DNA from 3 places in the Blastococcus sp. SYSU D00695 genome. Region 3 is predicted to be linked to each of the others. Evidence: predicted binding sites of a transcription regulator. Region 3 holds the regulator's gene; each other region holds the start of a gene.
The links. The regulator LexA, encoded in region 3, represses DNA repair genes until DNA is damaged. The targets are predictions, from matches to a motif close to TCGAACANNTGTTCGA.

Region 1 (9,687 bases), on a different contig from region 3:
TAGAGCGCCAGCGCCGCCTGCGCCACCGCCCGGGTCACCCGCCCGTCGGCCTCGACCTCGGCGTAGTCGCGCACCCGGCGCAGGAGCCGGTTGGCGATCCGCGGGGTCCCCCGGGAGCGGCCGGCTATCTCCGCCGACCCGTCCGCGGTCAGCTCCACGCCCAGCAGCTCCGCGCTGCGGGCGAGCACCTGCTGCAGCTCCGCCGGCTCGTAGAACTCCATCTGCCCGACGAAGCCGAACCGGTCCCGCAGCGGGCCGGTCAGCAGGCCGGCCCGGGTGGTGGCGCCGACCAGCGTGAACGGGTTGATGTCGAGCGGGATCGCCGTCGCGCCCGGCCCCTTGCCGACGACGACGTCGACCCGGAAGTCCTCCATCGCCATGTACAGCAGTTCCTCGGCGGGCCGCGCGATGCGGTGGATCTCGTCGATGAACAGCACGTCGCCGGGACCGAGGTTGGACAGCATCGCCGCGAGGTCGCCGGAGCGCTCGATCGCCGGGCCGCTGGTGATCTTCACCGCCGTGCCGAGCTCCGAGCCGATGATGAGCGCCAGGCTGGTCTTGCCCAGCCCGGGCGGTCCGGACAGCAGCACGTGGTCCGGCGGGCGCCCCCGGCGCTTGGCGCCCTCGAGCACCAGCGCGAGCTGCCGGGCCACCTTGGGCTGCCCGATGAAGTCGTGCAGCGAGTGCGGCCGCAGCGCCGACTCGACGACGCGCTCCTCGTCCCCGGCCTGCGGCGACACCCCCAGGTCCCGGCCCAGCCCGTCGGCCACCTCGCCGGACAGCCCGCGGTCGAACGGCGACGTCACGCGGCTCCCCTCCCCCGGCGGGTCACGAGCGGCCCAGCAGCTGGATCGCCTGCCGCAGCAGGACGGCGATCTGCACGCCGCCGGCGGCCAGCTGCTCGTCGGCGACCGGCTCCAGCGCGGTCAGCGCCGTCTCGGCCTCCTTGCCGCTCCAGCCGAGCCCGACCAGGGCGTTGGTCAGCTGCGAGCGCCACGGGGCGACCGGGGTCAGCGGCGCGGCGCCGGCCGGCAGCTGCGGGGCGTCGAGCTGGGTGTCGCTCGTGGTGGTGCCGAGCCGGTCGCGCAGCTCGAGGATCAGCCGCTCGGCACCCTTCTTGCCGATGCCCGGCACCTGCATGAGCGCCTTGACGTCGGCCATCGACACCGCGCGGCGCACCTCGCGCGGCGGGTGGATGGCCAGCACCGCCTGGGCCAGCCGCGGACCGACGCCGTTGGCCGTCTGCAGCAGCTCGAACAGCTGGCGCTCGTCGTCGTCGGCGAAGCCGTAGAGGGTGAGCGAGTCCTCCCGCACGACCAGGCTGGTCGACAGCCGGGCGCTCTCCCCCACCTGCAGCCGCGCGATGGTGCCCGGGGTGCACTGCACCGCCAGGCCCACGCCCCCGACCTCCACCACGGCGCCGTCCGGCGACACCGCGGCGACCACGCCGTTCACGCTCGCGATCACGTTCAGACCCCCTGCCACCGCGGCAGCGTCCGCGGCTGGATGCTCGCTCCGATGCCCCCGGCCAGGGCAGCCACCCGCAACCGCTGCTGCGCCGGCCCGCGCCACACGTGGCAGACCGCCAGCGCCAGCGCGTCGGCGGCGTCGGCGGGCTTGGGCGCGGTGGCCAGGCCGAGGACCCGGGTGACCATGAGCGTCACCTGCTCCTTGTCGGCCCGGCCGTTGCCGGAGATGGCGGCCTTGACCTCGCTGGGCGTGTGCCAGGCGACCGGCCGGTCGGCCTGCGCCGCCGCGAGCGCGGCGACGCCGGCGGCCTGCGCGGTCCCCGTCGCGGTGCCCTTGTTGTTCTGGGTGAACACCCGCTCGATGGCGACGACGTCGGGCCGGTGCTCGCGCAGCAGCGCCGTGACCGCGGTGTGCAGCTCCAGCAGCCGCAGCTCCAGGTCGAGGTCGGGCGAGCTGCGGACGACGCCCACGCCGATCGCCGCCGGCCGCGCGCCGGGACGCCCGTCCACGACGCCCCACCCGCACCGGGTGAGGCCGGGGTCGATGCCCAGCACCCGCATGGACGCCTCCTGGTCGCCGAACTGGTGTTCGACCGAGGCTATCCCTCGCGACCGACTGCACGGCACCGACACACCGCCGGCCGCCCTCCTGGGGACCGGCGCCGAGCGTGGGGGGTGCCTAGATCTTCTCGAGGACCTCGTCGGAGACGTCGTAGTTGGCGTAGACGTTCTGCACGTCGTCGCAGTCCTCGAGGGCGTCGATGAGCCGGAAGACCTTGCCCGCCGCCTCCTCGTCGAGCTCGACGCTGACGCTGGGCACGAACGCGGCGTCGGCCGAGTCGTAGTCGATGCCGGCGTCCTGCAGCGCGGTGCGGACGGCGACCAGGTCCGTCGGCTCGCACACGACCTCGAACGACTCGCCGGAGTCGCGGACCTCCTCGGCGCCGGCGTCGAGCACGGCCATGAGCACCGAGTCCTCGTCCACGCCGTCGGCCGCCGGCACCACGATCACGCCCTTGCGGGAGAAGAGGTAGGAGACCGAGCCCGGGTCGGCCATGGACCCGCCGTTGCGGGTCATCGCCGTGCGGACCTCCATGGCCGACCGGTTCTTGTTGTCGGTCAGGCACTCGATGAGGACGGCGACCCCGCCGGGCGCGTAGCCCTCGTAGGTGATGCCCTGGTAGTCGACCCCGCCGGCCTCGGCGCCCGACCCGCGCTTGACGGCGCGGTCGATGTTGTCGTTGGGGACCGAGCTCTTCTTGGCCTTCTGGATGGCGTCGAACAGCGTCGGGTTGCCCGCCGGGTCCCCGCCGCCGGTGCGGGCGGCGACCTCGATGTTCTTGATCAGCTTCGCGAAGAGCTTGCCCCGCTTGGCGTCGATCCCGGCCTTCTTGTGCTTCGTGGTCGCCCACTTGGAGTGGCCGCTCATGAGGGTCTCCTCTCCTCCCCGGCGTCGGCGCCGGACCTGCGTCCCCGCGCGGCGCGCACCATCTGGACGAAGAGCGCGTGCACCCGGCGGTCGCCGGTCAGTTCGGGGTGGAAGCTGGTGGCCAGGAGGACGCCCTGGCGAACCGCCACGATCTTACCGTCGCCGGTACCGCCCACGACCCGGCCGAGGACCTCGACCGCGGGGCCGGTCTCCTCCACCCAGGGCGCCCGGATGAACACCGCGGGCACGGGCGCGCCGGCCAGGTCCGGCCCGGCCAGCTCGACCGAGGACTCGAAGGAGTCCACCTGCCGGCCGAAGGCGTTGCGCCGCACCGTGACGTCGAGCCCGCCGACGGTCTCCTGCCCGGCCGGGGCGCCGGCGAGCCGGTCGGCGAGCAGCACCATCCCGGCGCACGAGCCGTACACCGGCAGCCCGCCGCGCACGGCGTCCCGCAGCGGCTGCAGCAGGCCGAACCGGGCGGCGAGCTTGACGATGGTCGTGGACTCACCGCCGGGCAGCACCAGGCCGTCGACGGCCGCCAGCTCCTCCGGCCGGCGCACCGTCACCGCGACGGCGCCCTCGGCCGCCAGCGCCGCCAGGTGCTCGCGGACGTCGCCCTGCAGGGCCAGCACCCCGATCACGGGGCCGCCGGTGGGACCGGGCGCCGTCACCAGCCGCGGGTGGCGAACCGCTCGGACTCCGGCAGCGTCGCCACGTTGATCCCCACCATGGCCTCGCCGAGCCCGCGCGAGACCTTGGCGATCACGTCGGCGTCGTCGTGGAAGGTCGTGGCCTGCACGATGGCCGCGGCGCGCTGCGCCGGGTCGCCGGACTTGAAGATGCCCGAGCCGACGAAGACGCCCTCGGCGCCCAGCTGCATCATCATCGCCGCGTCCGCCGGGGTGGCGATGCCGCCGGCGGTGAAGAGCACGACCGGCAGCTTGCCGGTGCGGGCCACCTCGACGACCAGGTCGTGCGGGGCGCGCAGCTCCTTCGCGGCGACGAACAGCTCGGTCTCGTCGAGGGTGCCCAGCGCCCGGATGCCGGCGCGGATCGCGCGCATGTGCCGCACGGCCTCGACGACGTTGCCGGTGCCCGCCTCGCCCTTGGAGCGGATCATCGCCGCGCCCTCGGCGATGCGGCGCAGCGCCTCGCCCAGGTCGGTCGCGCCGCAGACGAAGGGCACCGTGAAGGCGTGCTTGTCGATGTGGTGGGCCTCGTCGGCGGGGGTGAGGACCTCGGACTCGTCGATGTAGTCCACGCCGAGGCTCTGCAGCACCTGCGCCTCGACGAAGTGCCCGATCCGCGCCTTGGCCATCACCGGGATGGACACCGCGGAGACGATCCCCTCGATCATGTCCGGGTCGCTCATGCGGGCGATGCCGCCCTGCGCGCGGATGTCGGCGGGCACCCGCTCCAGCGCCATGACGGCCACCGCGCCGGCGTCCTCGGCGATCTTCGCCTGCTCGGGGGTGACGACGTCCATGATGACGCCGCCCTTGAGCTGCTCTGCCATGCCGCGCTTGACCGCGGGGGTACCGGTGACGTGGGGGATGTGCTCGGACACGGACTGCCTCGCAGGTCGGGTGGGCGGACCCGGCCGGGCCCGGCCCATCCTACGACGCGGTCAGGAGCGGCCCGGACGGGCGGCTCCGGCCAGGTCCCAGGTGCTGTCGTCGATGTCGAAGTAGCGCGGCAGCGGCCGGCGGGCGTGCAGCCGCAGGACCCGGGTCAGCCGGCGCCCGCGCAGGTCCCGGGTGTCGCGGACGGCGTCGTTGTAGAAGCGGCGGGCCAGCGCCACCCGCTGCGCCGTCCCGGCCAGGTCCGCGGCCAGCGCGGGCGGGACCCCGGGCAGGTCGTGCGGCAGGTCGCGCAGCAGCTCCCGCAGCTCCCGGCCCAGCACGTTCTCGGCGAGCTCCCGGTCCGGGGTCCAGGGCAGGCGGGCCCCGGCCGCGGCGCGGGCCAGCCGGTCGGCGCGCTCGGGCTCCAGCGCCCCGCCGCCGGCACGGGCGAGCTCGGCGGCCAGGCCGGCGCGCCGCCGCAGCTGGGTCTCCAGCGCGGTCCGGGCCCGGTCGACCCGGCCCACCAGCCGCCGCAGCCGGGTCAGCGTCCACGCCGTCCAGCAGGCGAGCAGCCCGAGGACGACGACGAGCGCGACGATCGTCCAGACGGGGAGGGCCACGGCCCACGAGGCTAGCGTCGCACCCGCCGCTGCTGCGGTCCCCGGCCGTCGCCGTCCTCGCGCGTCGCGTCCACCACGTCGGTGTCGTCGGCGGCGGCGACGACCTCGCCCGCGTCCGGCAGCACCACCGTCTCGTAGACCGCGAGCACGCGGCGGGCCACGACCGACCAGTCGTAGGCCCAGGACGCCTCCCGGCCGCGGGCGGACAGCGCGGCGCGGTGCGCGGGGTCGGCCAGCAGGTCGGCCAGGGCGGTGGCGAGCGCGGCGGCGTCCCCGCGCCGGACCAGCACGCCCACCTCGCCGTCCGCGAGGACCGCGGCGAAGGCGTCGAGGTCGGCGGCGACGATCGGGGCACCGGCGGCGAGCGCCTCGATGAGGATGATCCCGAAGGACTCCCCCAGCAGGTTCGGTGCGCAGTACACGTCCACCGACCGCAGGAACGCCGCCTTGTCGGCCTCCGACAGCTCCCCGAGCAGCTCCACGTGCGGCCGCAGCTCCGGCGGGATCGAGGCCCGCAGGGCGTCCGGGTCGCCGCGGCCGGCCACCAGCAGGCGGGCGGTGGGGTGCCGGGCGACCACCTCGGGCATCGCCTCCAGCAGCACCGGCAGGCCCTTGCGGGGCTCGTCGTAGCGGCCGAGGAAGCCGATCGTCGGACCGCCGGCGCCCCGGGCCAGGCCGGGCAGGGGCGGCCCCTCGGCGAAGGAGGCGACGTGCACGCCGTTGGGGATGACGACGGCGTCGCCGCCCAGGTGCTCGACCTGCAGCCGGCGGGCGAAGTCCGACACGGCGATGCGGCCGCTGATCCGTTCCAGCCAGGGGCGGATGACCGGCCCCCACGCGATCAGCCACTTGGAGCGGACCGTCGCCGCGTGGAAGGTGGCCACGATCGGGCCGCGGGCGAGGATGAGCACGAGCAGGCCGATGGACGGCGGCGCCGGGTCGTGCACGTGGACGACGTCGAAGTGGCCCTCGCGCAGCCACCGGCGCACCCGCGCCGCCGAGATCGGCCCGAACTGCACGCTGGCCATCGACCCGTTGTAGGGGATCGGCACCGTGCGCCCGGCGAACGTGACGTGCTCGGCGGGCAGCGACTCCTCGCGCTCGGCCGGGGTCATGATCTCGACGTGGTGGCCGAGGCCGCGCAGCGTGTCGGCGAGGTCGCGCACGTGGTACTGGACCCCGCCGGGGCGGTCCCACTGGTACGGGCAGACCAGGCCGATGCGCATCAGCGGCGTCCCGGCTCGGGGTCCGGGGGGACGTCGGGCCAGATCCGGCCGAGCACGTGCCAGTCCTCGGGCCGGCGCGCGAGGGTGGTGGTGAAGGCGTCGGCGATGCCCTGGGTGGCGGCGGTGACCCGGTCCCGCAGCCGGCCGGGGCCGGCGACCGGCACCTCCGGGTGCCAGGTCAGCCGCCACCCGCGCTCGGTGAACGAGCACACCATCGGCAGCAGCGCGGCGCCGGTCTGGGCGGCCAGCAGCGCCGGGCCGCCGGGCATGGTCGCCGGCCGGCCGGCGAGGGTGACCGGGATGCCGTTGCCGCCGAGGTCGCGGTCGCACAGCAGGCAGACCGAGCCGCCGTCGTCGAGCCACTCCCGCAGCACGGTGGCGCTGGGTCGCGGGCCGCCGGTCAGCGGGACCACCCGCATGCCCAGCGACTCGCGGAAGGCCACGAAGCGGTCGAAGAGCGACTCCGGGCGCAGCCGTTCGGCGACGGTGAGGAACGGGCCGCCCAGCCGGTCGACGAACCAGACGGCGGCGGCGTCCCAGTTGCCGCTGTGCGGCAGCGCGGCGATCACCGGCCGTCCCTCGGCGAGGGCGCGGTCCAGGTGCTCGCCGCCGACCACCTCGGTGCCGGCCACGATCCGCTCCGGCCGCAGGCGGGGCAGCCGGAACGCCTCCTGCCAGTAGCGACCGTAGGAGCGCATCGCGCGGCGGGTCAGCGCCTGCAGCTCGGCCTCGCCGAGCGTGCCGCCGGTGAGGGTGCGCAGGTTGGCCCGCAGCTGCCGGACGCCGCGCCCCTCGCGGCGGGCCACCTGCGCGAACGCGACGTCGAAGGCGCCGCGCGCCACCGGCTCGGGCAGCGCCCTGACCAGCCCCCAGCCGGCCGCGTAGCCGAGGTCGGTGAGCCCGGCGAGGGCGCGGGCACGCAGGCCGGGATCGGCAGCCTGCGGGACGGGGGCCGGCCCGGCGGGCGGGGCGGACGGCGCGGCGGTCACGGGGCCGCCGGGGCGCCGGGCAGCCGCCGTCCGGCGGCCTGGCGGTGGACCTCGACGCCCCGCTGCACCACGGTGACGGCGCTGCCGGCCAGCAGGACCCACAGGCCGACGTGCACCGCGTAGGGCAGGCCGAGGCCGGTCAACCCGGTGCCGGTGAGCACGAGGATCAGCCGCTCGGTGCGCTCGACGACGCCGACGTCGCAGGACAGGCCCACGCCCTCGGCGCGGGCCTTGACGTAGGAGGTGAGCACGCCGAGGACCAGGCAGAGCAGGGCGACCAGCGCGAGCAGCCGGTTGTCCCCGGCCCCGGTGAACCACCAGACCAGCGCGCCGAACACCGCGGCGTCGACCAGCCGGTCGAGGCTGGAGTCCAGGACCGCGCCGAACAGCGAGCCGCCGCCGCGGGCGCGGGCCAGCGCACCGTCGAGCATGTCGAGCAGGACGAACACCGTGACGGTGAACGCCCCCCAAAACAGGTGGCCGGTGGCGATGAGCGCCACGGCGCCCACGACGGAGCCGAGCGTGCCGGTCACCGTGACCGCGTCGGCCGTGACGCCGGCACGCAGCAGCCGCTGCACCACCGGCGCCCAGAACCGTCCGACGGCGGCCCTGGCCCCCGCGCCCAGCACGTCAGCCCTCCCCGGCGTCGCCCGCCGGCAGCGAGGCGGGCCACTGCGCGGCCAGCAGGGCCCGTGTCTCCCGCAGCACCTGGGGCAGCACCCGGGTGAGCCCGATGACCGGCATGAAGTTGGTGTCCCCGCCCCAGCGCGGGACGGCGTGCTGGTGCAGGTGGTCGGCGATCCCGGCGCCGGCCACCGACCCCTGGTTCATGCCGATGTTGAAGCCGTGGGCGCCGCTCACCGACCGCACCACCCGCATCGCCGTCTGGGTGAAGGCGCCCAGCTCGGCGACCTCCGCGACGGTGAGGTCGGTGTAGTCGGGCACGTGCCGGTAGGGCACGACCATGAGGTGCCCGGCGTTGTACGGGTAGAGGTTGAGGACGGCGAAGACGGTCTCGCCGCGCGCGACGACCAGCCCCTCCTCGTCGTCCATCCGCGGGATCAGGCAGAACGGGCAGTCGTGCTCGCCGGTCGGCTTCCCCTCGCCGCGGAGGTAGGCCATCCGGTACGGCGTCCACAGGTGCTCGAAGACCGCCGTCGGACCGCCGTCGTCGCTCCCGGCCACCCCGACGGGCAGGCTCTGCCCGCCCCCGGGTCCGCCCTGCGCGCCGGTCATCCGCCGACCTGCAGCGCCTCGGCGGTCGGGTCGACGTTGGCCCGCGAGGCGACCCAGGCGGCGATCGCGGCCACAGCCTGCTCGACGGGCACGCCGTTGTGCTGGCTGCCGTCGCGGAAACGGAAGGAGACCGCACCGGCGTCGGCGTCGGTGGCGCCGGCGATGAGCACGAACGGCACCTTCTGCTTGCTGGCGGTGCGGATCTTCTTCTGCATGCGGTCGTCGCTGTCGTCGACCTCGACCCGGATGCCCTGCGCGCGCAGCCGCAGCGCGACGTCGGTCAGATAGCCGACCTGCTCGTCGGTCACCGGGATGCCGACCACCTGCACCGGCGCCAGCCACGCCGGGAACGCGCCGGCGTAGTGCTCGGTGAGCACGCCGAAGAAGCGCTCGATCGAGCCGAACTTCGCCGAGTGGATCATCACCGGCTGCTCGCGGCCGCCGTCGGCGGAGGTGTACTCGAGCCCGAAACCGGCCGGCTGGTTGAAGTCGTACTGGATGGTCGACATCTGCCAGGTCCGGCCGATCGCGTCCCGGGCCTGCACGGAGATCTTCGGGCCGTAGAACGCCGCGCCGCCCGGGTCGGGGACGAGCTCGAGGCCGGTCTCGCGGGCGGCCTCCTCGAGGACGGCGGTGGCCAGCGCCCACTGCTCGTCGGAGCCGACGAACTTCGCCTGCTTGGCCGGGTCGTCGCCGCGGGTGGACAGCTCCAGGTGGTAGTCGTCCAGGCCGAAGTCGCGCAGCAGCCCGAGGACGAACGCCAGCAGGTGGCGGATCTCCCCCGGCGCCTGCTCGGGGGTCACGTAGCTGTGCGAGTCGTCCTGGGTGAGGCCCCGCACGCGGGTCAGGCCGTGCACGACGCCGGACTTCTCGTACCGGTAGACGGTGCCGAACTCGAAGAAGCGCAGCGGCAGCTCCCGGTAGGACCGCCCGCGCGACCGGAAGATCAGGTTGTGCATCGGGCAGTTCATGGCCTTGAGGTAGTACTGCGAGTTCTCCAGTTCCATCGGCGGGAACATGGTGTCGGCGTAGTACGGCAGGTGCCCGGACAGCTCGAAGACGTGGCCCTTGGTGATGTGCGGGGTGCCGACGTACTCGAAGCCCTCCTCGATGTGCCGGCGGCGGACGTAGTCCTCCATCTCCCGCTTGACCACCC
Region 2 (9,687 bases), on a different contig from region 3:
TGCGCGGTCGCCGTGCTCCGCAGGTGGCGGACGAAGGGGTAGCGGGTGATGTCGGCCATCGAGGTGCCTCCTGCTCGGTTTGTCGTCGTCCTGACGATAAGCAACTGACGGCCTTGTCGTCAATCTGACGCTATGGTGGGCGCGTGACGGACTACGACCCGCGGGCGTTCCCGCCGGTGGCCGTGACGGTGGACCTCGTCGTCCTCACGGTCCGGGGCGGCCGGCTGTGCGTGCTGGTGGTCCGGCGCGGACCGGAGCCGTTCGCCGGCCGGGAGGCGCTGCCCGGCGGGTTCGTGCGCCCCGACGAGGACCTGCTCGCCGCCGCGGCCCGCGAGCTGGCGGAGGAGACCGGCCTGACGCCCGGGGCGGCACACCTGGAGCAGCTGGCGTCCTACGGGGCGCCCGACCGGGACCCGCGGATGCGGGTGGTCACGGTGGCCCACCTGGCCCTGGTCGCCGACCCGCCGGAGCCGCGACCCGGCAGCGACGCGGCCGGGGCCCGCTGGGCGCCGGTGGCGGAGGTGTCCCCGGGCCTGGCGTTCGACCACGACGCGGTGCTGGCCGACGGCGTGGCGCGGGCGCGGGCGAAGCTCGAGTACACCGCGCTGGCCGCGTCCTTCTGCGGGCCGGCGTTCACCGTGGCCGAGCTGCGGCGGGTCTACGAGGCGGTGTGGGGGCGGCCGCTGGACCCGCGGAACTTCCACCGCAAGGTGACCAGCGCGCCCGGCTTCCTGGAGCCGACGGGGGAGTCCACCACCCGGGACGGCGGCCGGCCCGCGCAGCTCTACCGGCGCGGTCCGGCGAGCGTCCTGCACCCGCCGCTGCTCCGCGCGGAGAACTGAGCGGCCGCCGGCCGCACGGGGACCACCGGCCTATGCCGCGCCGTCCCCGTCCAGGTCCAGCCGGGGCCAGCCCGCCAGGTCCTGCTGCATCTGCCGGTCGTGCGTGGCGACGACGACGGCGGCGGCGGTGACCTGGAGCGCCGCGGTCAGCTCGTCCACGAGCGCGATCGAGAGGTGGTTCGTCGGCTCGTCGAGCAGCAGTGCGTGGGGGCGGGCGGCCAGGGCGATGGCCAGGTCCAGCCGCCGCTGCTGCCCCGTGGACAGCTCCCGCACGGCCCGGCGCAGGTCCGCGGAGCGGAACAGTCCGAGCGCGGTCAGCGCGACCGCGCCCTCCGCGGCGCCGTCCCCCTCGGCCGTGAGCCCCCGGACCGCCGCGTCGAACACCTCCGCCACCGGCCGCCGTTCGGCCCGCGGGGACTGCTGGCGCAACAGGTGCACGCGCACGCCCGGCGCCCGGTGCACCCGGCCGCCGGTGGGCGGCAGCTGCCCGGCGAGGACCGCCAGCAGCGTCGACTTCCCGGCGCCGTTGGGACCGCGGACGACCAGCCGGGTCCCGGAGTCGACGGCCACGGAGACCGGCCGGTCCAGCCGGCCGGGGACGGCGACCTCGCGCGCCGCCACGAGGGTGGCCCCCGGACGCCCCGGCAGCTCCGGCGCCCGGAACCGCAGCGGCGGCTCCGGCGCGTCGATCTCGTGCCGGCGCAGCTCCTCCTGCCGGCGGTGCACCGCCCGGACCAGCCCCGGGGCGCGGGTGGCGCGCTGGTGCTTGCCGGTCCCCTTGTCCGGTCGCCAGCCGGTGACCAGCCGGTTCTGCGCCGCGGAGAGGTCCTGGTGCAGCCGGGCGGCCTCGGCGACCTGCTGCTCGTGCTCCGCCGCCCAGCGGGCGAGCTCGACGCGGCGGCCGGCCCGGTATCCCTGGTAGCCGTCGCCGTACACGCGCGGGCGGCCGTCGCGGCTGGGATCGAGGTCGACGATCGCGGTGGCCACGTCGGTCAGCAACGCCCGGTCGTGGCTGACCACGACGACGCCGCCGGGGGAGCCGCGCAGCGCGTCGGTCAGGAAGGCCAGGCCGGCGGCGTCCAGGTGGTTGGTCGGCTCGTCGAGCAGCAGGAAGTCGTGCCCGGCGCCGAGCAGGCAGGCCAGCCGGACGCGGTAGCGCTGACCGACCGACAGGGTGGCCAGCCGTCGCGACCGGTCGGTCACCGCGCCCAGGGCGGCCAGCGCGACGTCGACCCGCCGCTCGGCATCCCACGCGTCGAGCGCCTCCACGGCGTCCAGCGCCGCGGCGTAGTCCTCCGCTGCGTGCGGCCGGCCCTCGGCGAGGGCGGCGACCCCCGCGTCGAGGGCTCGCAGCGCCGCGCGGGCGGGCCCCAGCTCGAGCTCCACCGCGTCGGACACCGTGGCGCCGTCGTCGCCAACCATCTCCTGCTCGGCCACGCCCAGCGTGCCGACGCGCTGCACCTGCCCGGCGTCGGGGACGAGCGTTCCGGCCAGGACGTGCAGCAGCGTCGACTTGCCGCGGCCGTTCTCGCCGACGACGCCCCACCGGGAGCCGGGGGTCACGGCGAGGGAGACGCCGTCGAGGACGGTGCGACCGCCACGCCGGACGCCGACCTGGTCGACGGTCAGTTGCGCCCGCGCACGCGCGGGCAGGGTCAGGGGGCTCATCTCGGATCCTCCGAACGGAGGCACCCTCCGGCCGCTCACGGCCGGGGTGCGCTTCGCGCTGATGCGACCGCCGAGCGGTCGATGGCAGGTCAGGACGACCCGCGGGCTCGCGATCGCGAGGGGCGGGCCGTTCGGGAGGACCTCAGAGGTACTGCGGGGTGAGCACGAGGAGACGCTAGGTGACGCGGTGGGCGGCGGCCAACCGGATTACGCCACCCGGGAGACCGGGACGCACCCAGGCCCGTCCCGGCCGCCTGGAGGGCGACCGGGGACGGGCCCGGGGGCTCGCTGCCCGACGGCGCAGGTCAGTTGGCCATGTCCACGAAGCGGCTGTAGTGACCCTGGAAGGCCACCGTGACGTTCGCGGTCGGGCCGTTGCGGTGCTTGACCAGCATGATGTCGGCCTCGCCGGCCCGCGGGGACTCCTTCTCGTACATGTCCTCGCGGTGGATCATCATGACCATGTCGGCGTCCTGCTCGATCGAGCCGGACTCGCGGAGGTCCGACAGCATCGGCTTCTTGTCCTGACGCTGCTCGGAGCCACGGTTGAGCTGCGACATCGCGATCACCGGGCACTCGATCTCCTTGGCGAGGAGCTTGAGCGCTCGGGAGAACTCCGAGACCTCCTGCTGGCGGCTCTCGACCCGCTTGCCCGACGTCATGAGCTGCAGGTAGTCGATGACCACGAGCTTGAGGTCGTTCCGCTGCCGGAGACGCCGCGCCTTGGCCCGGATCTCCATCATCGTCATGTTCGGGGAGTCGTCGATGTAGAGCGGGGCGTCGGCGACCTCGCCCATCCGCCGGGCGAGCTTCGACCAGTCCTCGTCCGACAGCGTGCCGGCGCGCATGTGGTGCAGCGGCACCTTCGCCTCGGCCGACAACAGACGCATCGTGATCTCGTGCTTGCTCATCTCCAGCGAGAAGATGACCGTCGCCATGTGGTTCTTGATCGCCGCTGACCGCGCGATGTCGAGCCCGAGGGTCGACTTGCCCACGCCGGGCCGGGCCGCGATGACGACCATCTGGCCGGCCTGCAGGCCGTTGGTGAGCTCGTCGAGGTCGCGGATCCCGGTCGGCACGCCGCGGCTGACCCCGCCGCGGCTGGCGATGGCGTCGAGCTCGTCCATCGTCGGCTGGAGGATGTCCTCCAGCCGCGAGTAGTCCTCGCTCATCCGCTTCTCGGTGACGTCGTAGATCTCCTGCTGGGCGCGGTCGACGATGTCGTCGACGTCGCCCTTCCCGCCGGCCGCGCCGTAGCCCAGCTGGACCACGCGGGTGCCGGCCTCCACCAGGCGCCGGAGCACGGCCTGCTCGGCGACGATGGCCGCGTAGTAGCCGGCGTTGGCCGCCGTCGGCGTCGAGGCGATGAGCGTGTGCAGGTAGACCGCGCCGCCCATCTTCGACAGCTGGTCGGTGCGGTTGAGCTCGGCGGCCACGGTGATGGCGTCGGCCGGCTCACCGCGGCCGTAGAGGTCGAGGATGCAGTCGAAGATGATGGCGTGCGCCGGCCGGTAGAAGTCGGCGCTGTGCAGCTGCTCGACGACGTCGGCGATCGCGTCCTTGCTCAGCAGCATCCCGCCGAGCACCGACTGCTCCGCCTGGACGTCCTGCGGCGGCTGCCGGTCGTACTCCGGCGCCGTCGCCTGCGGCCGGCTGAAGTCGTCGGCCACCGCCACGTCGGTCCTCCATCCACTCCCCGGCGCACCCCGCCACAGACCCCGGCCATCGGCCGCGGCCCGGTGGGGGAGCACCAGACGTTCGTCACCTGTCTCGAACGTGCGTTCGAGACGTTCCTACCGGAGGGCACCGACAGTCCTGGTCGGGCGGGCAGGCGGGGACGACGTTAGGAACGGCGGACCGGTCCGTCCAACACCGGTGTGGGCGGCGTTCTGCACAACTTGTGGACAAGTCGGTGGACACAGGCGTGTCGACATGTGGAGACGGCGGGGGACGGCGCGGGGGATCCCGGCGTATCCCGCTCCTGACCAGCGCCGGGACGACGCACGGGGTGTGGACGGGAGAAATCCGGGGGAACTCGCCGTGTCGTCCCCCGGCGTGTCGCCCGCGCGCCGCAGGTGTCCCAGCCGTCACACGGCCGCCCCTGACCCGCCGTCGCGCCGGGGACGCGGCACCCGACGACGGTGTGCGCCCAGGCCGCGTTCCCGGGCCCAGGAGGCGGCCTGAGCGCACATCGACCGGCGTCGGAGCACCGTCAGGGGGCGGGAGCCCGTCAGGGGCCGCAGACGCCACGAGGGGCGCCGGACCGGAGTCCGACGCCCCTCGTGGGCGGTGCAGGTGGATCAGGCGGCGACGACGTCGATCGTCAGCTCGCTGCTCACCTCGGGGTGGATGCGCACGGTCACCTTGTGGTGGCCGGTCGTCTTGATGCTGCTGGGCAGCTCGATCCGGCGGCGGTCCAGCTCCGGGCCACCGGCGGCGGTCACCGCGGCGACGACGTCGGCGGTGGTGACGCGACCGAACAGGCGGCCACCCTCACCGGCGCGAGCCGGCACGCGGACGGTCATCCCCGTGAGGCGGCCGGCCACGGCCTGCGCCTCCTCGAGGCTGCGCACGTCGCGGGCGGCACGCGCCCGGCGCAGCGACGCGACCTGCTTCTCGGCACCCCGGGTGGCGACGATGGCCAGCCCGCGGGGCAGGAGGAAGTTGCGGCCGTAGCCGCCCTTGACCTCGACGGTGTCGCCGGAGGACCCGAGACCGGTGACCTCCTGCGTCAGGATCAGCTTCATCGTGCTCATGATCAGCGCGCCGTGGAGGTGTAGGGCAGCAGCGCCATCTCACGGCTGTTCTTCACGGCCGTGGCGACGTCACGCTGGTGCTGGCTGCAGTTGCCGCTGACGCGGCGGGCACGGATCTTGCCGCGGTCGGAGATGAACTTCCGCAGCAGGGTCGTGTCCTTGTAGTCGACGTAGGTCGCCTTGTCCTTGCAGAACTGGCAGACCTTCTTCTTGGGCTTGCGCACAGGGGGCTTGGGCACTGGGTTCTCCAGGTACGACGTGGTTCAGGAAAAGTGCAGATGAGGGTTCCCGGCCGGGAACCGCGGCCCCCTCGCAGGGACCCGCGCCGCGCGGAGCGGGGCGAGGGGGTCCTCCGAGGGGTCCTTCCTCAGAAGGGGGGCTCGTCCGACGGACCGGCGGGCGTCGACCACGGGTCGCTCGCGCCGCCGCCACCGCCACCACCGAAGCCGCCACCGCCGCCGCCGCCGAAGCCGCCGCCACCCTCACCGCGCTGGGCCTTGGTGACCTTCGCGGTGGCGTAGCGCAGCGAGGGGCCGACCTCGTCGACCTCGAGCTCGACGACGGTGCGCTTCTCGCCCTCCTTCGTCTCGAAGGAGCGCTGCTTGAGGCGGCCGGAGACGATCACCCGCGAGCCGCGCGTGAGGGACTCGGCGACGTTCTCCGCCGCCTGCCGCCACACGTTGCAGCGCAGGAAGAGCGCCTCGCCGTCCTTCCACTCCTGCGACTGACGGTCGAACGTCCGCGGGGTGGAGGCGACGGTGAAGTTGGCGACGGCCGCGCCCGACGGCGTGAACCGCAGCTCCGGGTCGGAGGTCAGGTTTCCGATGACGGTGATGACGGTCTCGCCGGCCATGGTCAGTGGACCTCGGGCCGCATCAGCTTGGTGCGCAGGACCGACTCGTTGAGGTTCAGCTGCCGGTCGAGCTCGGCCACGGCCGCGGGCTCGGCGTTGATGTCGATGACGGCGTAGATGCCCTCGATCTGCTTCTTGATCTCGTAGGCGAGCCGACGACGACCCCAGATGTCGACCTTGCCCACCGTGCCACCGGAGTTGGTGACGACGGTCAGGAACCGGTCGAGGGAGGGAGCGATCGTGCGCTCCTCCAGCTCGGGGTCGAGGATGACCATCAGTTCGTAGTTGCGCATGGAGAAACCCCACCTCCTCTGGTCTCGGCGGCTGCAGTGCTTCTGCAGCAGGAGGGTCGTACATGCGTCGCGCGCCCTCCGCCCGGAGACCGGGAGGCGAACGCGCCACCGCACAGGCTACCAGCGCCGCACCGGGCGCCCCCCGCCGTCCACAGCCGGGCACCGCCGCCGAGCGCACGGCCGGGGTCCCGTCGGACCCGCGAACTACTGTCGCGGCCGTGGCGACCCACCCGATCGGCGTACACGTCGGCCCCGGCCTGAGCGACGAGGGCGAGCTGCTGGACGGCGGCCCCGCCGCGCGCGCCGCGGAGATGGACGCCGACGCCGTCCAGGTCTTCCTCGCCGACCCGCAGGACTGGAAGGCGCCGCAGCCGCGGCCCGACGCCGACGCCCTGCGCGGGATCGCGGTGGTCGTGCACGCCCCCTACGTGCTCAACGTGGCGACCACGAACAACCGCATCCGGATCCCCAGCCGCAAGCTGCTGGGCCAGCACGCGCAGGCCGCGGCCGCCGTCGGCGCGCTCGGGCTGGTGGTGCACGGCGGTCACGTGCTGGCGAAGGACGACCCGGCCGCCGGGGTGGACAACTGGCGCAAGACCTTCTCGCGCCAGGCGGAGGCCGGGGGCTTCCCCGTGCCGCTGCTGATCGAGAACACCGCCGGCGGCGGCAACGCCATGGCCCGCGACCTCGACGCGCTGGCCCGGCTGTGGGAGGCCGTCGGGGAGTTCGGCGCCGGCTTCGTGCTCGACACCTGCCACGCCTGGGCCGCCGGGTGGGACCTGGAGACGGCCGTGGACGACGTCCGGGCGATCACCGGCCGCATCGACGTCGTCCACCTCAACAACAGCCGCGACCCGGCCGGCTCCAGCCGGGACCGGCACGCGCCCCTGGCCGACGGCGAGATCCCGACCGAGCTGCTGCTGGGCGTGGCCCGCGCCGCCGACGCGCCGATCGTGCTGGAGACCCCCGGCGACGCGGCGGCGCACGCCGGGGAGGTCAGCCTGGTGCGGTCGGCGCTGCGCTGACCGGCTCGCGCCGCCCCGGCCCCGGCAGGGTGAACCGGTCGGGGGCGTGGTCCAGGACGCCGCCGGCCGGGTCGTCGACGCCCGGCCAGCTGGTGCGGACGACGTCGGCGTCCGGGCGCAGCACCTCGTACACGACCAGGCCGATGAGCAGCACCACCGCCACGTCGCGGGCGACGACGACCATCCAGAACCACTCCTCGTCGATGCCCCGGTTCGGCGTGCCGAGGTACCAGAGCATCGTCACCACCCACACCAGGGCCTCGACCACCTGCCACAGCAGCAGCGAGCGCCACCGCGGGCGGGCGAGCAGCGCCAGCGGCAGCAGCCACAGCGAGAACTGCGGGCTCCACACCTTGTTCAGCAGCAGGAACCCGGCGACGAGCAGGAACGCGACCTGGGCGACCCGGGGCCGCACCGGGGCGGCGAGCGTCAGCCAGGCGACGCCGAGGCCGTAGGCCAGGAGCACGACCGCGACGACCGCGTTGAGGACCGACGGGGTCTGCCCCTCGGCGAGCGGGCCGTCGAAGGCCCTCCCGTCCGAGAGCGTGATCACGAGGTTCCACAGCGTCTCGGGGTTGGCCGGGCGGCTGCGGCTGAACGTGAAGAACGTGGCCCAGTTGTCGAACGCCAGCAGGGCGACCGGCACGTTCACGACGAGCCAGGCGACGGCGGCGGCCGCCGCGGTGCGCAGCCACGCCCGCCACCGCCCGGCGCGCAGGCACAGCAGCAGCAGCGCGCCGAGCACCAGCAGCGGGTAGAACTTCGCCGCCACCGCGAGCCCCAGCAGGACCCCGGCCAGCGCCTGCCGCTCGCGGGCCCACGCCCACAGCCCCAGCCCGGTCAGCGCGACGGCCAGCAGGTCCCAGTTGGTGAAGGCGTGCACCAGCAGCAGCGGCGACAGGGCGACCATCGCGGTGTCCCACGGCCGGCGCCCCGACAGCGCGACCACCGTGCGGACGACGACGAGCGCCAGCAGCGCCAGCAGCAGGCAGGTGACGACGTAGAAGGCCTGCACGTCGGGGATGGTCGGCAGCAGGCTCGAGGGCCCGGAGACGTCGCCGTACGCGCGGGCCACCGTGGCCGCGAGCGCCATCAGCCCGCCGGTCAGCACCGGGTACTCGACGGCCGAGTCGAGGTAGGGGACCGCGCCGTGGTCCAGGCCGTGGACGCCGAAGAGCGGGACCGCGTCGTTGTAGCAGAAGTGCGTGTACTGGACGTGCCCCGTCCAGTCACCGGACGAGCAGGGAGCCTGCTTCACCCACGCCAGGGCGAGCACCGCCGAGGCGAGGAGCAGGCAGACCCGCAGCGGCGTCCAGAACAGCGCCCGCCCGACGACGGCGTGCCGACCCCACGGGCCGCCGACGGCCTCGCTGGCCTGCGCGACGATCGGGTCGGTCCAGGTGGGGACGACGCGGTCGGGCCCCTCGGGGAGCACCCGCACCGGCCGCGGGGAGGACCCCCGGGACGGCACGGACCCCCCGGCAGCAGTGCTGTCCGAGGGGTCCGTGGGGTGCGGGGCGCCGGTCACGCCCCCAGTCTGCCGGGCTCAGCCGCCCCGGCCGGGAGTGGCGGTCGCGGTCGCGCCGGCCCCAGCGCCACCGGCGGGCGGTGCCGTGGTCCCGGGCTGGGGCCCTTGCGGGTTCTGCGGGTTCTGGGGCCCCGGTGCGTTCGGGTCGGGGGCGTTGGGGTCCGGGACGTTCGGGTCCGGGGCGTTCGGGTCCGGCGCGTTCGGGTCGGGGACCTCGGTCGCCGTCTCGGTCGGCGTCGCCGGCGGCGCCTGCGTCGTCGGCGGCGCGGGGGCCTCGGACGTCGGGGGCGCGGTCTCGGTCGCCGGCGGGCCGTTGCGGTCGGCGTCGATGATCGGCTCGTCGGGCAGCGGCTCCTCCGGCGTCCCCGCGAGGACGGCGTCCATGAACTGCTGCCAGATGGCGCCGGGCAGCCCGGAGCCGTAGATGATCCGCCCCTGCGCGTTCACGATCGGGTCACGGCCGTCGGTGCCCATCCACACCGCCGTCGACAGCGACGGCGTGAAGCCGACCATCCAGGCGTCGGAGTTGTCCTCGCTGTTGAGGCCCTGCGTACCGGTCTTGCTGGCCACCGGACGGTTCCCGTCCAGCGAGCGCCGCGAGTAGTCCGCGACGCCCTCCATGGCGAACGTCGTGTCGGCGGCGACGTCGGCCGGGATGACCTGCTCGCCGGGGTCGCCGCCGAACTCCAGCAGCACCGCGCCGGAGCTGTCGGTCACGCGGG
Region 3 (9,687 bases):
CGGGTGAGACGAAGATCGAGACCGACCGGCGGCGCATCCGCTCGCGGATGAGCAAGCTGCGGCGGGAGATCGCCGGCATGGCCACCGCCCGCGAGACGCAGCGGGCCAGCCGCGGCCGCAACGCCGTCCCCAGCGTGGCGATCGCCGGCTACACCAACGCCGGCAAGTCCAGCCTGCTCAACCGGCTGACCGGCGCCGGGGTGCTGGTGGAGAACGCGTTGTTCGCCACCCTCGACCCGACGGTCCGGCGCGCGCAGACCGACGAGGGCCGGGAGTACACGCTCACCGACACGGTCGGCTTCGTCCGGCACCTGCCGCACCAGCTGGTGGACGCCTTCCGCTCCACCCTGGAGGAGGTGGCCGCCGCCGACCTGCTGCTGCACGTCGTCGACGGCTCCGACCCCGACCCGCTGGGCCAGATCGACGCGGTCCACGTGGTGCTGCAGGAGATCGACGCCTCCGCGGTGCCGGAGCTCATCGTGGTCAACAAGGTCGACGCGATGACCGAGGACGACGTCCTCACCCTGCGCCAGGCCCTGCCCGGCGCCGTCTGGGTCTCGGCGCGGACGGGAGAGGGGATCGACCGGCTGCGCGACGTCGTCGCCGCCCGGCTGCCGCATCCCGACGTCGAGGTCGAGGTCCTGGTGCCCTACCACCGGGGCGACCTGGTCTCCCGGGTGCACCGGGACGGCGAGGTGCTCAGCGAGAGCCACGAGGCCGGCGGCACCCGGTTGTCCGCGCGCGTGGACGGCGCGCTGGCCTCGGCACTCGAGGGCTTCTCCTCGCCCGTCGGCTGACCGGTCGGCCGGTGCGGCCCGCCGTACCGGCCGGTCGAGGTCACGAACCGGTCACGGGCCGGTACGCTCGGGCGGTGACCAGCGGGGTGGTGCGACGCTCGCTCGGCGCCTCGCCCAGCGGGCTGCCGGTGCCGGAGCACCCGCGCGTGGTCACCGTGGGGCGCCCGCCGTGGTGGGCGCTGGTCCTGGCGCTGCTCATCGCGGTGTGGGTGACCGTCGACCTGCTGGCCCGCGGGGTCACCGAGCAGATCGACATCTGGGTCTCCGACACCGTCGGCGGCTGGGGGCTGCGGGACTCCGACGCCTACGGCCCGCTGTACGTGGTCACCCGCATCGGCGGCCAGGGCACGATGCAGCTGTACCTGTTCGCGGTCGTCGCGTTTCTGGCCGGCCGCCACCGCACGTTCCTGCCCCTGGTGCGGCTGCTGCTGGCGATGCTGCTGCTCGGCCTCGTCGTCTACAGCATCAAGTACGGCATCGGCCGGACCGCGCCCCAGCACCCGGGCCACTTCCTGCACGACCCCGACGGCCAGTCCTTCCCCTCCGGGCACGTGGCCAACGCCGTGCTGCTGTGGGGCGTGGTCCGCTGGCAGGCGGTGGAGTACGGCATGCACCCGTGGGTGCAGCGGGCGCTGTGGGCGCTGGCCGTGGTGGGCCCCGTGCTGACGACGCTGTCGATGGTCGCGCTCGACTTCCACTGGGTCAGCGACGCCGTGGTCGGCGCCGCGGTCGGCCTGCTGCTGTTGGGCGTGGTTCACGCGCTCGACGCGCGCGTGCTGTCACGCTGGTCGGGTGCGCGGCCCGTTCCCCCGACGTCGTGACGGGCTGCCCGCGGGGCTGACCGTCGCGGCGCTCGCGGTGTGCGCCCCGGCCCTCGCGCTCGTCCCCGCCCCGGCGGCGTCGGCCGAGGAGGCCGCGCCGGTCCCGCAGTGCCAGATCACCGACCCGCGGCTGCCCGAGCTGTCCGGGCTGGTCGTGGGCGGCGACGGGAACATGCTCGCGATGAACGACGGCGGCGACCAGGTCACGGTGTACGTCCTCGACGCGGCCTGCGCCGTGACCGACGTGCACACCGCCGACGTGGACCCCTACGACCCCGAGGACCTGGCCGTCGGGCCGGACGGGAGCGTCTGGCTCTGCGACACCGGCGACAACAACGGCACCCGGGAGACGGTGGCCCTCATCGCCCTGCACCCCGACGGGACGACGGACGTCTTCCGGCTCACCTATCCCGACGGCCCGCGCGACGCCGAGGCGCTGCTGCTGGCTCCGGACGGCACGCCCTACGTCGTGACCAAGGAGGTCCTGGGCGCCAGCGACGTCTTCCGCCCGGCTGCGGCGCTGGAGCCCGCCGGCACCGTCGGTCTGGTCGAGGTGGCCTCGGTGGACCTGACCCTGACGGGCACCCCAGGCGGCCCGGTGGGTCGGGCGGGCCAGCTGCTGGTCACGGGGGGCGCGGTGGCGTCCGACGGGCACGCGATCGCGCTGCGGACCTACACCGACGCCTACGTCTGGCCGCTGGCGGGGTCGGACGTGCCCGCCGCCCTGGCGGCCGAGCCGGTGCGGGTGGCGCTGCCGGACTCCCCGCAGGGCGAGGCCATCAGCTTCTCGGCCGACGGCACGTCCCTGGTCGTGGCCAGCGAGGGCCTGCCCAGCGACGTCACCGTGGTGCCGGTGCCGGCCGCGACCGTGCCCGCGGGGGCCACCGGTGCGACCGACGGCTCCCTGCCCGACGTCCTCACCGAGACCGAGGACGGGGTCAGCCCGGTCACCGCCGCACTGGTCGCGGCCGCCGTGGCCAGCGTGCTGCTCTGGCTGGTGGGCCGGCTGCGCCGTGGTGGCTCCCCGCCGGGCGGGTCCTCCCGGGCCTGAGCCCGTCGCCGGCGCTCCGTGCTGCGGCCGCCCCGCGCCGGTGCGGCCCCGCGCCGGCGCGGCCCTGCGCTGAGGCCGCCCCGCGCCGGGGCGGCCGCTCGTGGCGGCTCCCCGGCGCGGCGCCGGTCAGACGCGGCGCAGCACCGTGACGACGCGCCCCAGGACGGTCGCGTCGTCGCCGGGGATGGGCTCGTAGGCGGGGTTGTGCGGCAGCAGCCACGCGTGCCCGTCCTTGCGCTTGTAGGTCTTCACCGTCGCCTCGCCGTCGATCATCGCGGCGACGATCTCGCCGTTCTCGGCGGTGGGCTGCTGGCGGACCACGACCCAGTCGCCGTCGCAGATCGCTGCCTCGACCATCGAGTCACCGGTGACCTTGAGCATGAACAGCGTGCCCTCGCCGACGAGCTCGCGGGGGAGCGGGAAGACGTCCTCCACTGCCTGCTCGGCGAGCACCGGGCCGCCGGCGGCGATGCGGCCCACGAGCGGCACGTAGGTGGGCGCCGGGCTCGCCGAGTCCTCGGCCACCGGAGGCGGCGGGCCGGCCGCGGCCGCGGCGATCTCGCCCGGCAGACGCACGTCGAGGGCGCGCGGCCGGTTCGGGTCCCGGCGCAGCCACCCCTTCTTCTGCAGCACCGACAGCTGGTGGGCGACGGAGGAGGCCGAGGACAGCCCGACGGCCTCGCCGATCTCGCGCACCGAGGGCGGGTAGCCGCGGCGGTCGATGGAGTCGCGGATGACCCCCAGGACGCGGCGCTGCCGCTGGGTCAACCCGTCACCGGCCTCGCCGCGGTCCGGGAAGGTGCGCACCTGCGCGGTGCTCTCCGGTGCGCCGCCGGTGGCCGTGCCGCCCGCCCGGCGCGACCCGCCGCGCCCGCCCGACGTCCCGCTCGTGCCCGCCACGTCTCCTCCTCGCCGGCCGTGTCCCCACGACTCGTCCGTCCGCCCTCCTCGTCGTCGGCCACGTGCGGTGCGACCGGCGCGGGGGTGGTGTCAGTCGGACCGTAGCGTGTCCGGGCCCCGTCCTCAAACACATGTTCGAAGTCCTCGGGTGTCGGGTCGATCCTGTCGGCGCCGTGCGGTAGACATCGCACTGATGTTCGAATCGAACGCGTGTTCGGTCGCCGGCGCTGCCGGTGGCCGTCGTGGAGGAGGCGCTGGGGTGGCGGTCGCGGAGCGCGGTGTGGCGGGGTGCTCGGGGAACGGCACGGGGTTGCGGGTCGCCGGGCCGGTGCGCCCGGTGCCCGGGCGGGCGGTGTCCCGGGCCGCGGTGCGGGCCGGAGGACCGGTGGCCGGGGCGCCGCCGGTCCGTCGCGACACGGTGCGCCCGGGCGCGCGTCCGGTGCGCTTGGGGGAGCCGCCCGTGCGACGGGTCCGGCCGGCCGGTGGGCGCGGCCGTGCGGACGTGCCGCGGGTCCCGCTGCGCCTGACCCGCCGGGGGTGGTGCGCGCTGACGGCGCTGACCGTCGCGGTGGCCGCGCTGGGCCTGCTGGTCCTGTCGGCGCTCGTGGCCGGGCCGGAGGGCTTGCGGCCCGCGGGGGAGAGCGACGTCGTGGTCCGGCCCGGGGACACGGTCTGGTCCATCGCCGCGGAGGTCGCCGGCCCGGGGGAGGACGTGCGGGCGGTGGTGGACGCCATCGAGGAGCTGAACGACCTGGAGGGAGCCGTCGTGGTGCCCGGCCAGGTCCTCGCCGTCCCGTGAGCGGTCGGCGCGGCGACGTGCACAATCCTGCGGCCCATCTTCGTCAACCCTCGGGGCGGCGTCCTGCCCCGCTCGCCAGGGGGTGCCGACCTACCGTTCCCGGCGTGCCACTGGACCAGCACGGACGAGCAGCCGCCATGTCCCAGCCCCTCGACGCCGAGGTGTACGTCGACGGGACGTGGTGGCCCGGTGCGGTCCTGGGCTGGCGCCACGACCGGTCCGGGGCCTGCGAGGCCTCGGTGCGCGCCCTGATCGGTGCCGCGGCACGCGAGATGTGGGTCGAGCTCGCCGCGGTACGGCTGCCCGAGCCGGTCCCGGCGCCCGCCGCGGAGCCGATCGTCGCCCGAGTCGCCGAGGTCGGCCCGGCCGCGCGGCTGTCCGGGAGCGTCGAGACCGTCCAGATGAGCCGGGTCGAGCTGCGCCGGATGCTCGGGGACGGGCTGCCCGCCCGGGGTGTCGCTCGACGGCGCCGGCACGCCAGTGACCTCACCGCCGAGCTGCCCGTGGTGCGCTGCGCCGAGGCGGAGGGGCGCCACCGGGCCGGGGTGCCCGCCGGTCGTCACCGGGCCGGCGACGAAGTCCCCGCCACTGCCGCCCGCCCCGGCGTCGGCGCCCTGGCCGGCTCCGTGCCCCTCGCCGGCGCGGGGGAGCCGCTCACCCGGCCCATCCGCCTCGGCGATGTCGCCGGCCGGCCGTGGAGCGCCACCTCACCCCTCGGCTGAGCGCGCGGCGGGGCGGTCGCACCCGTGCGGGGCCCCCGCTCCTCCGAGGTCTCGCGCCTCCTGGGCCCTGGGCCCGTGGTGTGCGGCGTGTCCCGGGGTCGCCGCCTCCGGGCCCGGCGGCCGGTACGACGCCTCGGCGACACGCCACCACACCGCGCACGGGTGGTCCCGCACCCCTCTCGACGCGCTCGTCGGCGTGTCCGTGTGACTGCTGGTGTGTCGGTCGACCGCTGGTCACGACCGTGTTGCGCGGGAACACGCCACACCGTGCCGCTCTTGCACATCTAGTGGAGGCCCGCCTAGGGTTCCCCTACATCTAGTAGTTGCACCGATGTAAGTCCGTCCACAGGGCGTCCTCAGCTCCTCCCCGGGATGTGCACCGGTTGTCCCCAGGAGGGTCCACAGCGGACCCCGCGGGCGGCCGGTCCACCCCGGGAGGGGCGGCGGTGCACGAGGCGAGGGAGGAGGAGTCGCCGTGCGGTGTCCCTTCTGCCACAACGCGGACAGCCGGGTGATCGAGACCCGGGAGGCCGAGGAGGGTGCCACCACCCGCCGGCGTCGTTCCTGCCCCGCCTGCGGGCGCCGGTTCACGACGGTGGAGGAGGCGGTCCTCGCCGTCGTCAAGCGCAGCGGCGTGAGCGAGCCGTTCAACCGCAGCAAGGTCGTCGCCGGCGTGCGGCGCGCCTGCCAGGGGCGGCCGGTCGACGAGGACCAGCTGCAGAAGCTGGCCCAGCAGGTCGAGGACGCGATCCGGGCGACCGGCGCCGCCGAGGTGCCCAGCCACGAGGTGGGGCTGGCGATCCTGCGGCCGCTGCGCGAGCTCGACGAGGTGGCCTACCTCCGGTTCGCCAGTGTCTACCGCGCCTTCACCTCGATCGAGGACTTCGAGAAGGAGATCACCGAGCTGCGGGCCCGGCACCTGACCGCCGGCACCCTGCCGCTGCCGGGCATGCAGCCGGAACCGCCGGCCGGTCGCCGGCGGGGTGGTTCGCGCGGCCCGACCCCGTCCGACGGCACCGTCGCCGTCCCGTGAGAAAACGTCAGTACCGCCCGTTAGAACAGAGTGCGGCTCTCTTCCCCAAGCCGTCAGCGACACCAGCAGAGCCACAACCGAGGGAGAGCTCAGTGACCGAGACCGAGGACCGCCTGTCGGGCCGCACGCGTCGCACCGCCAAGGCGCCGGCGCGGGGGAAGGGCCTGAAGATCAAGCGGGTCTTCACCACCCCCGGTGCGCACCCGTACGACGAGGTGACCTGGGAGCGGCGCGACGTCGTCATGACCAACTGGCGCGACGGCTCGATCAACTTCGAGCAGCGCGGCGTGGAGTTCCCCGCCGAGTGGAGCATCAACGCCACCAACATCGTCACGACGAAGTACTTCCGCGGTGCCGTCGGCACGCCGCAGCGCGAGACCAGCCTGCGCCAGCTCATCGACCGGGTGGTGCTGACCTACGGCGCGGCCGGCCGCGAGCACGGCTACTTCGCCACCGAGGGCGACGCCGAGATCTTCGAGCACGAGCTGACCTGGATGCTGCTGCACCAGTACTTCAGCTTCAACTCGCCCGTGTGGTTCAACGTCGGCACGAGCGCCCCGCAGCAGGTCAGCGCCTGCTTCATCCTCGCCGTCGACGACGAGATGGACTCGATCCTCAACTGGTACCGCGAGGAGGGCCTGATCTTCAAGGGCGGCTCCGGCGCGGGCCTGAACCTCTCCCGCATCCGGTCCTCCAAGGAGCTCCTCTCCTCCGGCGGCACCGCTTCCGGCCCGGTCAGCTTCATGCGCGGTGCCGACGCGTCGGCCGGCACGATCAAGTCCGGTGGCGCCACCCGCCGCGCGGCCAAGATGGTCGTCCTCGACATCGACCACCCCGACATCGAGGAGTTCATCGAGACCAAGGCGCGCGAGGAGGACAAGATCCGCGCGCTGCGCGACGCCGGGTACGACATGGACCTCGGCGGCAAGGACATCACCAGCGTCCAGTACCAGAACGCCAACAACTCGGTCCGCGTCTCCGACGAGTTCATGCGTGCGGTCGAGGACAGCACGGAGTTCGGTCTGCGTGCGCGGATGGACGGCTCGGTCATCGAGACCGTCGACGCCAAGACCCTGTTCCGCAAGGTCACCCAGGCCGCCTGGGAGTGCGCCGACCCGGGCATCCAGTACGACGACACGATCAACGACTGGCACACCAACCCCGAGACGGGCCGGATCAACGCGTCCAACCCCTGCTCGGAGTACATGAGCCTGGACAACAGCTCGTGCAACCTGGCGTCGCTGAACCTCATGAAGTTCCTCAAGGACGACGGCACCTTCGACGCCAAGAATTTCGTCAAGGCCGTCGAGCTGGTCATCACGGCGATGGACATCTCCATCTGCTTCGCCGACTTCCCGACCGAGCCGATCGCCGAGACCACCCGCGCCTACCGGCAGCTGGGCATCGGCTACGCCAACCTCGGCGCGCTGCTGATGGCGACCGGCCACGCGTACGACTCGCGCGGCGGGCAGACGCTGGCCGCGGCCATCACCTCGCTGATGACCGGCACCGCCTACCGCCGCTCGGCCGAGCTGGCCGGCATCGTCGGGGCGTACGAGGGCTTCGCCCGCAACGCCGAGGCGCACGCCCGGGTCATGCGCAAGCACGCCGCCGCCAACGACGCGATCCGCCCGCTCGGTGCGGACGACGCCGACGTGCTGCGGGCCGCCACCGCCCAGTGGCAGGAGTGCCTGGAGATCGGCGCGGACAACGGCTGGCGCAACGCCCAGGCCTCCGTGCTGGCCCCCACCGGGACCATCGGCTTCATGATGGACTGCGACACGACCGGCATCGAGCCGGACTTCTCGCTGGTCAAGTTCAAGAAGCTGGTCGGCGGCGGCTCCATGCAGATCGTCAACCAGACCGTGCCGCGTGCGCTGCGCAGCCTGGGCTACCAGGACGAGCAGGTCGAGGCGATCGTCGAGTTCATCTCCGAGCACGGCCACGTCGTGAACGCCCCGAGCCTGCGCCCGGAGCACTACGAGGTCTTCGACTGCGCGATGGGCGAGCGGGCCATCTCCCCGATGGGCCACGTGCGGATGATGGCCGCGGTGCAGCCGTTCATCTCCGGCGCGATCAGCAAGACGGTCAACATGCCGGAGACGGCGACCGTCGAGGACGTCGAGAACATCTACTTCCAGGGCTGGAAGCTCGGCCTCAAGGCGCTGGCGATCTACCGCGACAACTGCAAGGTCGGCCAGCCGCTGTCCGACGGCAAGGGCAAGAACGACGGCGCCAAGGCCGGCACTGAGACGGTCGAGGCGGCCGCGCCCGCGGCGCTGTCCCACCCGGTCCGCAAGCGCCTGCCCAAGAAGCGGACGAGCCTGACGACGTCGTTCAGCGTCGCCGGCGCCGAGGGCTACATGACCGCCGGCATGTACGAGGACGGCAGCCTCGGCGAGGTCTTCCTCAAGCTCGGCAAGCAGGGCTCGACCCTGGCCGGTGTCATGGACGCCTTCTCGATCGGCATCTCGATCGCGCTGCAGCACGGTGTGCCGCTGGAGACCTACATCCAGAAGTTCACCAACATGCGCTTCGAGCCGGCCGGCATGACCGACGACCCGGACATCCGGATCGCCCAGTCGGTGATGGACTACATCTTCCGTCGCCTGGCGCTGGACCACCTGCCGGTGGACAAGCGGGCCAACCTGGGCATCTTCAGCGCCGAGGAGCGGGCCGCGCAGGTGTCGGGCTACGACACCCCCGCCTCGACCGCCGCGGTCGTCGAGGCGGAGGACGAGGTCGACGTCGAAGCGCTGCGCGGCTCCGTCCCGACCGAGACGCCCGTCAAGCCCGAGGCGCCGAAGAAGGACCTCAAGGAGGCCCACAGCTCCGCCGAGCTGCTGGAGCTGGTGACCGGGACCGCCACCGACGCGCCGCTGTGCATGACCTGCGGCACGAAGATGCGCCCGGCCGGCAGCTGCTACGTCTGCGAGGGCTGCGGCTCCACCAGCGGCTGCAGCTGACACCGGTGCTCGCCGGGACGTCCCGCGATCGACGCGGGACGCCCCGGTGAGCCCGTCGGGGCGTCCCTAGGAGCCGAGACCGGTTCCGGCGGGACGTCACCGGAGCCGACCGTCCGGTTCCGGCCGGCCGGCCGGCACCGCGGACTCCCGTCGCAGCCCTGAGCCCCACGACCGCCCCCGCCCTCCTCGGAGGACGGGGGCGGTCGTGTCCGGTCCGGCTCCCAGCGGACCGCGCGGGCCGGCCCTGCTCCCGGACCACCCCGGGCTCCCGCGGGAGACGGTCTCCGCGGGGAGACGTGGGCGCGGGAGGCGGGGTTCGCGGGAGACGGGGTTCGCGGGAGACGGGGTTCGCGGGAGACGGTGTCCGCGGGAGCCCGGCGCGGGGACGGTCGCCATCTACACTCCCGCGGTGCGCCAGGCGACCGACGACGGGCCGTTCTTCCACGGCACCAAGGCCGATCTGCAGGTCGGCGACCTGCTGACGGCGGGGTTCCGCTCGAACTACCGCCCCGAGATCGTCATGAACCACGTGTACTTCACCGCGCTCCGCGACGGCGCCGGCCTGGCCGCGGAGCTCGCCGCCGGCCCGGGTGCGCCG

Region 1: ruvC (crossover junction endodeoxyribonuclease RuvC) is a predicted target of LexA. The motif match lies at 2,047-2,062, and genes of this name have one in related genera.
Region 2: dnaB (replicative DNA helicase) is a predicted target of LexA. The motif match lies at 4,281-4,296, and genes of this name have one in related genera.

The regions. Positions count from the first base shown of each region.
Region 1 is NZ_JBJGZP010000034.1:4,643-14,329, forward strand. It holds gene ruvB (Holliday junction branch migration DNA helicase RuvB) at 1-806, opposite strand, end outside; gene ruvA (Holliday junction branch migration protein RuvA) at 829-1,485, opposite strand; gene ruvC (crossover junction endodeoxyribonuclease RuvC) at 1,470-2,030, opposite strand; gene ACI781_RS17235 (YebC/PmpR family DNA-binding transcriptional regulator) at 2,149-2,898, opposite strand; gene pdxT (pyridoxal 5'-phosphate synthase glutaminase subunit PdxT) at 2,895-3,569, opposite strand; gene pdxS (pyridoxal 5'-phosphate synthase lyase subunit PdxS) at 3,566-4,465, opposite strand; gene ACI781_RS17250 (hypothetical protein) at 4,526-5,080, opposite strand; gene ACI781_RS17255 (glycosyltransferase family 4 protein) at 5,092-6,306, opposite strand; gene ACI781_RS17260 (phosphatidylinositol mannoside acyltransferase) at 6,306-7,295, opposite strand; gene pgsA (phosphatidylinositol phosphate synthase) at 7,292-7,924, opposite strand; gene ACI781_RS17270 (HIT family protein) at 7,926-8,531, opposite strand; gene thrS (threonine--tRNA ligase) at 8,528-9,687, opposite strand, start outside.
Region 2 is NZ_JBJGZP010000004.1:37,142-46,828, reverse strand. It holds gene ACI781_RS04020 (SPFH domain-containing protein) at 1-59, opposite strand, end outside; gene ACI781_RS04015 (NUDIX hydrolase) at 144-842, shown strand; gene ACI781_RS04010 (ABC-F family ATP-binding cassette domain-containing protein) at 873-2,510, opposite strand; gene dnaB (replicative DNA helicase) at 2,816-4,186, opposite strand; gene rplI (50S ribosomal protein L9) at 4,811-5,257, opposite strand; gene rpsR (30S ribosomal protein S18) at 5,269-5,505, opposite strand; gene ACI781_RS03990 (single-stranded DNA-binding protein) at 5,634-6,119, opposite strand; gene rpsF (30S ribosomal protein S6) at 6,122-6,412, opposite strand; gene ACI781_RS03980 (deoxyribonuclease IV) at 6,631-7,437, shown strand; gene ACI781_RS03975 (glycosyltransferase family 87 protein) at 7,409-8,878, opposite strand; gene ACI781_RS03970 (transglycosylase domain-containing protein) at 8,984-9,687, opposite strand, start outside.
Region 3 is NZ_JBJGZP010000010.1:69,661-79,347, reverse strand. It holds gene hflX (GTPase HflX) at 1-797, shown strand, start outside; gene ACI781_RS09000 (phosphatase PAP2 family protein) at 872-1,618, shown strand; gene ACI781_RS08995 (hypothetical protein) at 1,590-2,669, shown strand; gene lexA (transcriptional repressor LexA) at 2,796-3,569, opposite strand; gene ACI781_RS08985 (LysM peptidoglycan-binding domain-containing protein) at 4,072-4,368, shown strand; gene ACI781_RS08980 (hypothetical protein) at 4,506-5,090, shown strand; gene nrdR (transcriptional regulator NrdR) at 5,566-6,123, shown strand; gene ACI781_RS08970 (vitamin B12-dependent ribonucleotide reductase) at 6,216-9,089, shown strand; gene arr (NAD(+)--rifampin ADP-ribosyltransferase) at 9,499-9,687, shown strand, end outside.